Regions from separate parts of the Kitasatospora sp. NPDC093679 genome, predicted to be linked through region 1. Evidence: riboswitches for the same ligand, from Rfam matches in the RefSeq annotation. Region 1 holds a riboswitch; each other region holds the start of a gene.
The links. Region 1 has a riboswitch for S-adenosylmethionine ahead of AB0O09_RS02535 (IclR family transcriptional regulator). Riboswitches for the same ligand answer to the same signal wherever they lie in the genome.
Positions count from the first base shown of each region.

Region 2: another riboswitch for S-adenosylmethionine. It lies ahead of AB0O09_RS29300 (aminotransferase class V-fold PLP-dependent enzyme); the one in region 1 lies ahead of AB0O09_RS02535 (IclR family transcriptional regulator).
Region 3: another riboswitch for S-adenosylmethionine. It lies ahead of thrC (threonine synthase); the one in region 1 lies ahead of AB0O09_RS02535 (IclR family transcriptional regulator).

Region 1 is NZ_JBFBDW010000002.1:101,047-104,311, reverse strand. Features, by position in the region: gene AB0O09_RS02540 (class I SAM-dependent methyltransferase) at 1-568, opposite strand, end outside; gene AB0O09_RS02535 (IclR family transcriptional regulator) at 678-1,391, opposite strand; SAM riboswitch class I at 1,584-1,726, opposite strand; partial or broken gene AB0O09_RS02530 (very short patch repair endonuclease) at 2,125-2,244, opposite strand; gene AB0O09_RS02525 (ABC transporter ATP-binding protein) at 2,542-3,265, shown strand, end outside.
Region 2 is NZ_JBFBDW010000046.1:31,250-34,514, reverse strand. Features, by position in the region: gene trpD (anthranilate phosphoribosyltransferase) at 87-1,160, shown strand; SAM riboswitch class IV at 1,274-1,391, shown strand; gene AB0O09_RS29300 (aminotransferase class V-fold PLP-dependent enzyme) at 1,441-2,808, shown strand; gene AB0O09_RS29295 (Lrp/AsnC ligand binding domain-containing protein) at 2,840-3,121, opposite strand; gene AB0O09_RS29290 (rhomboid family intramembrane serine protease) at 3,118-3,265, opposite strand, start outside.
Region 3 is NZ_JBFBDW010000007.1:72,842-76,106, reverse strand. Features, by position in the region: gene AB0O09_RS08620 (MoaD/ThiS family protein) at 297-575, opposite strand; gene thrC (threonine synthase) at 606-1,883, opposite strand; SAM riboswitch class I at 1,901-2,034, opposite strand; gene AB0O09_RS08610 (glucosyl-3-phosphoglycerate synthase) at 2,172-3,176, shown strand; gene AB0O09_RS08605 (trehalose-6-phosphate synthase) at 3,237-3,265, shown strand, end outside.

The DNA of each region.
Region 1 (3,265 bases):
CGGGCGACCCGAACCGGGCGGGTCCGCCGGCCTTCGGAAGGTGCACGGCGGCCGTTTCGGCACGCCGGGCGGCGGGCGTGTCACGGGGGCCGACGGCCGCGCTCCCTGCGGTCCGTGCCAGTCCGGCGACCCAGTCGACCCGGTCGTCCAGCAGGTTCCACAGGCCGGCCAGCACGCCGCCGGGTGCGAGGACCCTGGCGATCTCGGGGCCGGCGACGGCCATGTCGAACCAGTGCATGGCGTTGCCGGCCAGCACGGCGTCGACGGAGGCGTCCGGCAGCGGGATCGCCTCGGCGTTGCCCCGCAGGGCGCGGACGTCCGGCAGCGAGCGGCGCAGCTCCGCCAGCATCGCCGGGTCGGGCTCGACCGCGACGACCTCCGCGCCCAGCGCGAGCAGTCCCGCGGTCAGCTTGCCGGTACCGGCGCCGAGGTCGAGCACCCGCGGGCCGGGCGCGGGTTCGAGCGCCCAGCGCACGGCGGCCTGCGCGTAGTCGGGGCGGTGTTCGGCGTAGGCGGTCGCCGCGGCGCCGAACGACGAGGCGCGGAGTGAGCGTTCGTCCTGATTCACACGCCCACGCTAACTGACGGACGGTCAGCCGACCCGGCGGTACGCGAACCGGATGCCCGGACCGGCGGCCGGCCCGCGGGTGTTCCGCGGGCACGGCCCGGCGGGCCGGTCAGGGCTGGCGCAGGGCTTCGCCGAGCCGGCCGGCGGCCTCGACGACGGCCTGGGAGAGCCGGGCGCCGGGGTGCCGGGTGAGCCGCTCGATCGGCCCGGAGACGGAGACGGCCGCGACGACCCGGCCGGCCGGACCGCGCACGGGTGCGGAGACGGAGGCGACCCCGGCCTCGCGTTCGCCGATGGACTGGGCCCAGCCGCGGCGCCGTACGCCGCTGAGGGCGGTGGCGGTGAAACGGGCGCCCTGCAGGCCGCGGTGGAGGCGTTCGGGCTCCTCCCAGGCGAGCAGGATCTGCGCGGCGGAGCCGACCTTCATCGGGAGGGCGATGCCCACCGGCACGGTGTCCCGCAGGCCGGAGAGGCGTTCGGCGGCGGCCACGCAGATCCGGACCTCGCCCTGCCGGCGGTAGAGCTGGGCGCTCTCGCCGGTGAGGTCGCGCAGGTGGGCCAGGACCGGGCCGGCCGCGGACAGCAGGCGGTCCTCGCCGACGGCCGCCGAGAGCTCGGTGAGCCGGGGGCCGAGGGCGAACCGTCCCTGCAGGTCGCGGGCGACCAGGCGGTGCTGTTCCAGTGCGACGGCGAGCCGGTGTGCGGTGGGCCGCGCCAGGCCGGTGGCGGCCACGAGTCCGGCCAGGGTGGTGGGACCGGCCTCCAGGGTGCCGAGGATCGAGGTGACCTTGTCGAGCACGCCGACGCCGCTGGTGTTCTCCATGATGGGTACTCCGTCTCAGATCCCGTGAACGGCGGGGGCCCCGCCCACGGACGCTCCGCGCGGGAGCGGGGGTGGTCAGCGAGGACAGGCCGGAGAAGTCGGCCGAGTGGCTGCGCCGGGCACGGGACGGGTACGCGGAGAGACCGGGGCGGGAAGCGCCCGGGCGAAGGACAGCACAGAGAGCACCGTGTCTCCTCATCTTTCCCGCGCCACAGTGGCGGCAGGCCGGAGTTGGCACTGATCCCGGGCGGCGCGGCGCGTACTTCGGACGCCGGTTCGACCGGGGAGTTGCCGGGGCTTCGTAGGGCCGGTCCCTCCACCCCTCTGGATGATTCGCGAGGAACCATACAAGATTCCGCGGGCGGCCCGCCAAACCTCCCCCGTCCGCGCGCCCCGGTCCGTCGGCGGCCGAGCGGAGCGCATGGCCTTGCTGCAAATTGCAGAAACACCGCGCGTCCTGACGTGACGTGTCCTCAGGACGGCGGGATCGTCGGTCGCGCGACGCACCCACCGCCCCCGCGGGCCGGGATCGCCCGTCCCCACAGATCCTCAGGGGGAGCCAACCCAGCCGGACGAGGTTCGCATCGGTGTGCCGGTCGCGACGCACGTTGTCGTCGAGCTTCCGCCACCACCATTCGGCGTTGCGCTTCGGCGCGTGCAGGTGCTCGGGGCACGCGTGCCAGAAGCAGCCCTGCACGAACACCGCGGTACGCCAGGGCACGAAGGTGATGTCCGCCCTCCGGCGCCGCATGGTGGGGAGGGGAAGGTCCACCCGGTAGCGGAAGCCGAGTGCGTGCAGTGCCCGCCGGAGGGCGAGTTCGGGCGCGGTGTTCACACGGCGCTGGGCCCGCATCACCCGGCGGGCGTTGGCGTCCCTCGGTCGCGGGACCACCTGCCGGGCACCCGTCTCCTCCATGCCCCGATCAACTCCGGCCCGGCCCGGGTGGTCACTCCGACCCGTCGGCGACCCGGCCGGCCCGCGACCGTCGGAGGTGACGCCCTGCCGGAAATTGCTTGGACTGCATCGGGGCGGCCGCGGGAGACTGGGGCTTCTGCCCTTCCGTGCAAGGTTTTTGACGATTAGTCATACATCATTTCATTCGCCGGGAAGGGCGGTCGCTGGGCTTCCGCACGACGCAACGAGGTCGGGATGGGATCGTCCGAGACACCCCGAGGAGCACCGGGCAGGCGTTCGGTGCTCCTCGCACTCCGCTACTACGGACGGGAGCTGGCCCGGCTCCCGTACCTCACGGTGCCGGCCATGCTGCTGCCGGCGTTGGGCAACATCGGGATCGCCTACCTCGCGCCGCTGGCGGTGGCGAAGCTCGTCGGCAGGATCGCCTCCCCCGCCGGGGCCGGCTCCGGCTCGCTGCTCCCGTACGTCCTGGGCTTCGCCGGCGCCCTGCTGGCCGGGGAGGCGGTGTGGCGCGTCGGCCTGCACTGCCTGAACCGCCTCGACGCCCTCGGCATCGAGCACCTCTACGTGATCGGCATGGACGAGCTGTTCGCCAAGGACGCGGCGTTCTTCCACGACAACTTCGCCGGCTCGCTGACCAAGCGGGTGCTGAGCTTCGCCTCCCGCTTCGAGGACTTCGTCGACACGCTGACCTTCTCGGTCGTGGCCAGTTTCGTGCCGCTGGTCTTCGGCTCGGTGGTGCTGTGGCGCTACGAACCGCTCCTCGTGGTCGGGCTGCTGGTGATGATCGCGCTGACGGCGCTGTGCGCGGCCCCGCTCATCCGCCGCCGCCAGGCGCTGGTCAACGAGCGCGAGGAGGCGATCGCCCGGGTGTCCGGCCACGTCGCCGACAGCCTGATGAACATGGACACCGTCCGGGCGTTCGCGGCCGAACGGGGCGAGGCGGCCGAACACCGGT
Region 2 (3,265 bases), on a different contig from region 1:
GGGATCGGCACGGCCGCCCGCCGCCGCTCGCTAGGCTGACTCCGTCCCTTGTATCGGCGCACTACCGATGAGAGCTGGAGTCGGCCATGGTGAACGTGAACCCTGCGAACGGCGGCAAGGACCCCGTGCAGGTGGTCCGCACCTGGCCCGACGTCCTGACGGCACTGTTGCGCGGCGAGGACCTCGCGGAGGCGGACACCGCCTGGGCGATGGACCAGATCATGAGCGGCGAGGCCTCACCCGTGCAGGTCGCCGGCTTCATGGTCGCGCTGCGCGCCAAGGGCGAGACGGTCGAGGAGATCGCCGGCCTGGTCGACGCGATGTACGCGCACGCCGAGCCGCTGCACATCCCCGGCCCGGCCGTGGACATCGTCGGCACCGGCGGCGACCGCGCGAAGACCGTCAACATCTCCACCATGTCGGCGATCGTCGCGGCCGCGGCCGGCGCCAAGGTCGTCAAGCACGGCAACCGGGCCTCCTCCTCCGCGTCCGGCTCCTCCGACGTGCTGCAGAAGCTCGGCATCAGCCTCGACCTCGGCGCCCGGCGGGTCGCCGAGGTGGCCGAGGAGGTCGGCCTGACCTTCTGCTTCGCGGCGAAGTTCCACCCCGCGATGCGGCACGCGGCGACCGCGCGGGCCGGGCTCGGCGTGCCGACCGCCTTCAACATCCTCGGCCCGCTGACCAACCCGGCCCGGGTCACCTCGCACGCCGTCGGCTGCTTCGACACCCGGCTCGCCGGACTGATCGCCGGCGTCTTCGCCCGGCGCGGCGCCACCGCACTGGTCTTCCGCGGCGACGACGGCCTGGACGAACTGACCGTCTGCACCACCTCGCACGTGTGGATCGTCAAGGACGGCACCGTCACCGAGACGGACTTCGACCCGCGGGACGTCGGGATCGAACTGGCCGGGATCGAGGCCCTCCGCGGGGCCGACGCCGAGCACAACGCGGCCGTCGCACGGCGGCTGTTCGCCGGTGAGCGCGGCCCGGTGCGGGACGCCGTCCTGCTCAACACGGCCGCCGCGCTGGCGGTGCTCGACCTCACCGACGCACCGCTCGCCGAGCAGCTCGCCGCCGGGATCGAGCGGGCGGCCGCGGCCGTCGACTCCGGCGCGGCGGAGGCGACGCTCAAGCGCTGGGCCGAGGCGACGAACAAGTAGCGGGCCGCCGGCGAGCCGCACGGGGCGCGCGGGAGCATCCGGCCGAGGGCCGGTCCCCCGCGCGCCCCGTCGTGCTTGACCCGTCGCACAGCGGTCACCTAAAGTCCTGCGCAGGTCATGAGTGGCAGCGTCAAGCCCCAGCTTGCTGTCCGGCAACCCTCCGTCCGTGGCGGGGTGCCCTGGGTGAGGACCGGGCCGTGCGGCGAACCGTCCGCGTGGCAAGCGCGGACTTCCGGCGATGCCTCCCCGGGGTCCCCACCCCGTGAAGGAGTGCATCCTCATGTCGCTTTCCACCGACCTCTGCGCCCCGCTCGCCGTCCTCGGCCACGACGTCCAGGTGCCGCTCGCCACCGGTGAGAAGGTCGGCTACGCCGCACTCGACTACGCCGCCAGCGCCCCCGCCCTGCAGCGGGTCTGGGACGACGTCGCCGCCTACGCCCCCTACTACGGCAGCGTCCACCGCGGCGCCGGCTACCTCTCGCAGCTCTCCACCGACCTGTTCGAACAGAGCCGCCGCACCGTCGCCGACTTCCTCGACCTGCGCGAGGGCGACCAGGTGGTGTTCACCCGCGCCACCACCGACTCGCTCAACCTGCTCGCCGGGGCCCTCCCCGCCGGCACCCGGGTGTTCGCCTTCGAGACCGAGCACCACGCCTCCCTGCTGCCCTGGCGCCACGCCGGTCTGACGGTCGAGTACCTGCGCGCCCCGCGCTCGCACGCCGAGGCCGTCGCCGCCTTGGACGCCGCCCTCGCCGCCGGCTCCCCGGACGGCCCGCGCCTGCTGTGCGTCACCGGCGCCTCCAACGTCACCGGCGAACTGTGGCCGATCGCCGAACTCACCGAGACCGCCCACCGGCACGGCGCCCGGGTGGTGCTGGACGCCGCCCAGCTCGCCCCGCACCACCGCCTGTCGGTCCGTGAACTCGACGTCGACTGGGTCGCGTTCTCCGGCCACAAGCTCTACGCGCCGTTCGGCGCCGGGGTGCTCGCCGGCCGCAGCGACTGGCTCGACGCCGCCGAGCCCTACCTGGCGGGCGGCGGCGCCAGCCGCACCGTCGCCCGGGAGGCCGACGGCTCGGTGGCCGTCGAGTGGCACACCGGCCCGGCCCGCCACGAGGCCGGCTCGCCCAACGTGATCGGCGCCTACGCCATCGCCTCCGCCTGCCGGGCGCTCACCGAGGCCGGGTTCGACGCCCTGGAGGCCCGCGAGCAGGCGCTCGTCGAGCGGCTCACCGCCGGGCTGGCCGGGATCCCCGAGGTCAGGGTGCTCAACCTGTTCGGTGAGCGGTCCGCCCGGGTGGGCGTGCTCTCCTTCGTCGTCCGCGGCTGGAACAGCTCGCACTTCTCGGCGGCGCTCTCCGCCGAGTACGGCATCGGCGTCCGCGACGGCCTGTTCTGCGCGCACCCGCTGGTGCGGACGCTGCTCGGCGGGGAGGAGGCGGCGCCGTCCGCGTGCGGTGCGCCGGAGCCGTCGCTGCCGGGGGAGCGGAGCCTCAACGCGATCCGGGTCAGCTTCGGCGCGGGCACCCCGGAGGAGCACGTGGACCGCTTCCTGGCCGCCGTCCGCGAGCTGGTCACCGACGGCGCCCGCTGGTCCTACCGCAACGAGGGCGGCCGCTGCGTCGCGGACACCGACCGCGCGGCCTGAGGCGTTCGGGGTGCGCGCCCCCGGGGTGCACCTACTCGTCGAGGCCGAGGGCGAAGGCGGCTTCCAGGTCGTGCTGGGAGTAGGTGCGGAAGGCGATCTGGGTCTCGGTGTGCTCGACGCCCGGGACCTTGTTGACCTGACCGGGGATCACCTCGGCGAGGTCCTCGTGCTGCCGGACGCGGACCATCGCCACCAGGTCGTAGCTGCCGGTCACCGAGTAGACCTCGCTGACGCCCTCGATCGCGGCGATCGCCTCGGCGATCTCGGGGATCCGGTCGACGCTGGTCTTGATGAGGACGATCGCGGTGATCACTCTTCGGCTCCTGTGTGTGGGGTTCCGCCCAGCGTATCCGCCGTCAGGCGGCGCGTCTGCCCTGTCCGGGGCCGCACCGGGCGCGCGAGCAGCCACCCCGCGCTGAAGCCGATCACGTGCACCAGGTAGGCCACGCCCGGCACC
Region 3 (3,265 bases), on a different contig from region 1:
GACACTTGCCTGACAGGTTCGTCCCCGTGCCGTCCGTGGCCCGTCTCAGCGGGCGGACGTCCCCGCGACCGGTTCCGGAGCCTTGCGCACACGATCCGACCGGCCGGGCCGGGGCGTGCAATTCCGGGTATTGGCGCTGATCAGGGCGGGCGGCGCGGAGGGGAGTACTGCCACCGCCCCGAACTCTACTCCCCGTCAGGCGGTCGAATTGCACCCGGCACGGCGAGAGCCGCCGCCGGGACCGGAACGCGATTTTCCGGTCCCGGCGGCGGCTCTCCGCGGGAAGAATGCGGGGCTCAGCAGCCGCCGGCCACCGCGGGGATGATCGACACCGTGGCGCCGTCCTTGATCGCGGTCTCCAGGCCCTCGGCGAAGCGGACGTCGTCGTCGTTCACGTAGACGTTCACGAACCGACGGAGCTTGCCGGCGTCGTCCAGGATGCGCGCGGAGATGCCGGTGTGGTTCTGCTCCAGGTCCGCGACGACGGCGGCCAGGGTGTCGCCCTCGGCGGTGACCTCGGCCGCACCGCCGGTGTAGGTGCGCAGGATGGTCGGGATGCGGACGGTGGCGCTCATGGGTGCTCCTTGGCGGAAGGGGTGGGCTGCTCAGGCGAGGCCGGCGGCGCGGAAGGACTCCAGCGTCGGGCGGATGGTGGCGGTCAGTCCGGCGTCGGCGACCGCGTCGAGGGTCTTCAGGCCGTCACCGGTGTTGATGGCGACGGTCTCCTTCGACGGGTCCAACTGCCCGGTCTCGACCAGCTTCTTGAGGACGCCGACGGTCACGCCGCCCGCGGTCTCCGCGAAGATGCCCTCGGTGCGCGCCAGCAGCTTGATGGCGGCCACCACCTCGGCGTCGGTGACGTCCTCGACCGCGCCGCCGGTGCGGCGGGCGATGTCGAGCACGTACGGGCCGTCGGCCGGGTTGCCGATCGCCAGCGACTTGGCGATGGTGTTCGGCTTCACCGGCCGGATCACGTCGTGGCCGGCCTTGAAGGCGGCGGACACCGGGGAGCAGCCCTCGGCCTGGGCGCCGAAGACCTTGTACGGCCGGTCCTCGACCAGGCCGAGCTTGATCAGCTCCTGCAGGCCCTTGTCGATCTTGGTGAGCTGGGAGCCCGAGGCGATCGGGATCACGATCTGCTCCGGCAGCCGCCAGCCGAGCTGCTCGCAGATCTCGTAGGCCAGCGTCTTGGAGCCCTCGCCGTAGTACGGGCGGAGGTTGACGTTGACGAAGCCCCAGCCCTCGCCGGCCGGGTCGCCGATCAGCTCGGAGCAGAAGCGGTTCACGTCGTCGTAGTTGCCGTCGATGCCGACCAGGGCGCCGCCGTACACACCGGCCATGACGATCTTGCCCTGCTCCAGGTCGTGCGGGATGAACACGCAGGACTTGAACCCGGCCCGGGCCGCGGCGGCACCGACCGCGCCGGCCAGGTTGCCGGTGGAGGAGCAGGAGAGCGTGGTGAAGTCGAAGGCGCGGGCGGCCTCGATCGCACAGGCCACCACGCGGTCCTTGAAGGAGTGCGTGGGGTTGCCGGAGTCGTCCTTGACGTGCAGCTGGGCGGTGAAGCCGAGCTCGCGGCCCAGGTTGTCCGCCTTGACCAGCGGGGTCCAGCCGGGGTTGAGGTTGGGCTTGCCGGCCACGTCGGCGGGCACCGGCAGCAGCGGGGCGTAGCGCCAGATGCTGGCCGGGCCGGCCTCGATGCGCTTGCGGAGCTCCGCGGCGTCGTAGCCGCCGAAGTCGTAGGCGATCTCCAGCGGGCCGAAGCACTCCAGGCACGCGAAGCTCGGGCCGAGCGGGAAGCGGGTGCCGCACTCGCGACAGGAAAGCGCTGCGGCCGGACCGAGGTCGACGGTGGCAGCGGATGCAGGGGTAGCGGTAGCCATGGTGGCGGAGGCCTCTCTCCTCATCTTCCCCGCGGCGCGGTTGCGCCACAGGCCGGAATTGGCACCTGTCCCGCGGGGGGCCTGCGACCGCCGCTGCGAGAAGGTTGCCGGGACGTCGACGGGCCGTTCCCTCAGTCCCTCTGGATGAGCTCTGTGAAGTTGTGTGTTGTTCGCTGCGGTGACCCCGGCGTGCGAAGGCTCGACCGCAGTACGAAGACTGTATCCGAAGGCCCCGGCGCCGAGAGGCGGCGTCCGATCCGCGAGATGGAAGTTACGAGGAGCGAGACCGTGACCGAGCAGCCCCGTCCCGACGTCCTCCCCGAGGTCGCGTCCTGGCTGCGTCGCCGCTCCTGGGCGGCGGCGGACTACCCGGTGGAGCGGCTGCTCGTCGCCAAGCGGGCGGCGGGGAGCGCCGGAACGGTCAGCGTGGTGCTGCCCGCCCTCGACGAGGAACCCACCGTCGGGGAGATCGTCACCACCGTCCGCCGCGAGTTGATGGAACGTCACCCGCTGGTCGACGAGCTGGTGGTGGTGGACTCCGGCTCGGTCGACCGGACGGCCGAGACCGCCCGGTCGGCGGGCGCCCGGGTGGTCCACCGGGACGACATCCTGCCCCGGCTGCCGGCCGCCCCCGGCAAGGGCGAGGTGCTCTGGCGGTCGCTGCTGGCGACCTCCGGCGCGATCGTCTGCTTCGTCGACGCCGACCTGCGCGAGTTCGACCCGGCCTTCGTCACCGGGATCGTCGGTCCGCTGCTCACCGACCCCGCGCTGCAGCTGGTCAAGGCGATGTACGACCGGCCGCTGGAGACCGCGGGCGCGGTGGTGCCGGCCGGCGGCGGGCGGGTCACCGAGCTCGTCGCCCGACCGCTGATCAACCTGCACTGGCCGCAGCTGTCCGGCTTCGTCCAACCGCTCGGCGGCGAGTACGCGGCCCGCCGCACCCTGTTGGAACGGCTGCCCTTCCCGACCGGGTACGGGGTGGAGCTCGGCCTGCTGGTGGACGCCCTGGAGGAGGTCGGGCTGGACGCGCTGGCCCAGGTCGACGTGGGTGTCCGGCACCACCGCCACCAGGACGGCCAGGCCCTCGGGCGGATGGCCGCCACGATCTACCGGACGGCCCTGGAACGGCTCGACCGCACCCACCGGCTGAAGGCCGGCGAGGACCTCGTGCACCCGCTGCTCACCCAGTTCAGCCGCGACCCGGGCACCCGGGGCTTCACCGCCCACACCCACGAGGTGACCGCGCTGGAGCGCCCGCCGATGCGCACGGTGCCGGAGTACACCGCGCGCTGAGCGGGGCCCGCGGGGCCGCCGAATGGTTTGCCGGACCGGTCGCGCGGCAAGCTAGGGGATATGGCCGATCTCGCGTTCGAACGTACGCA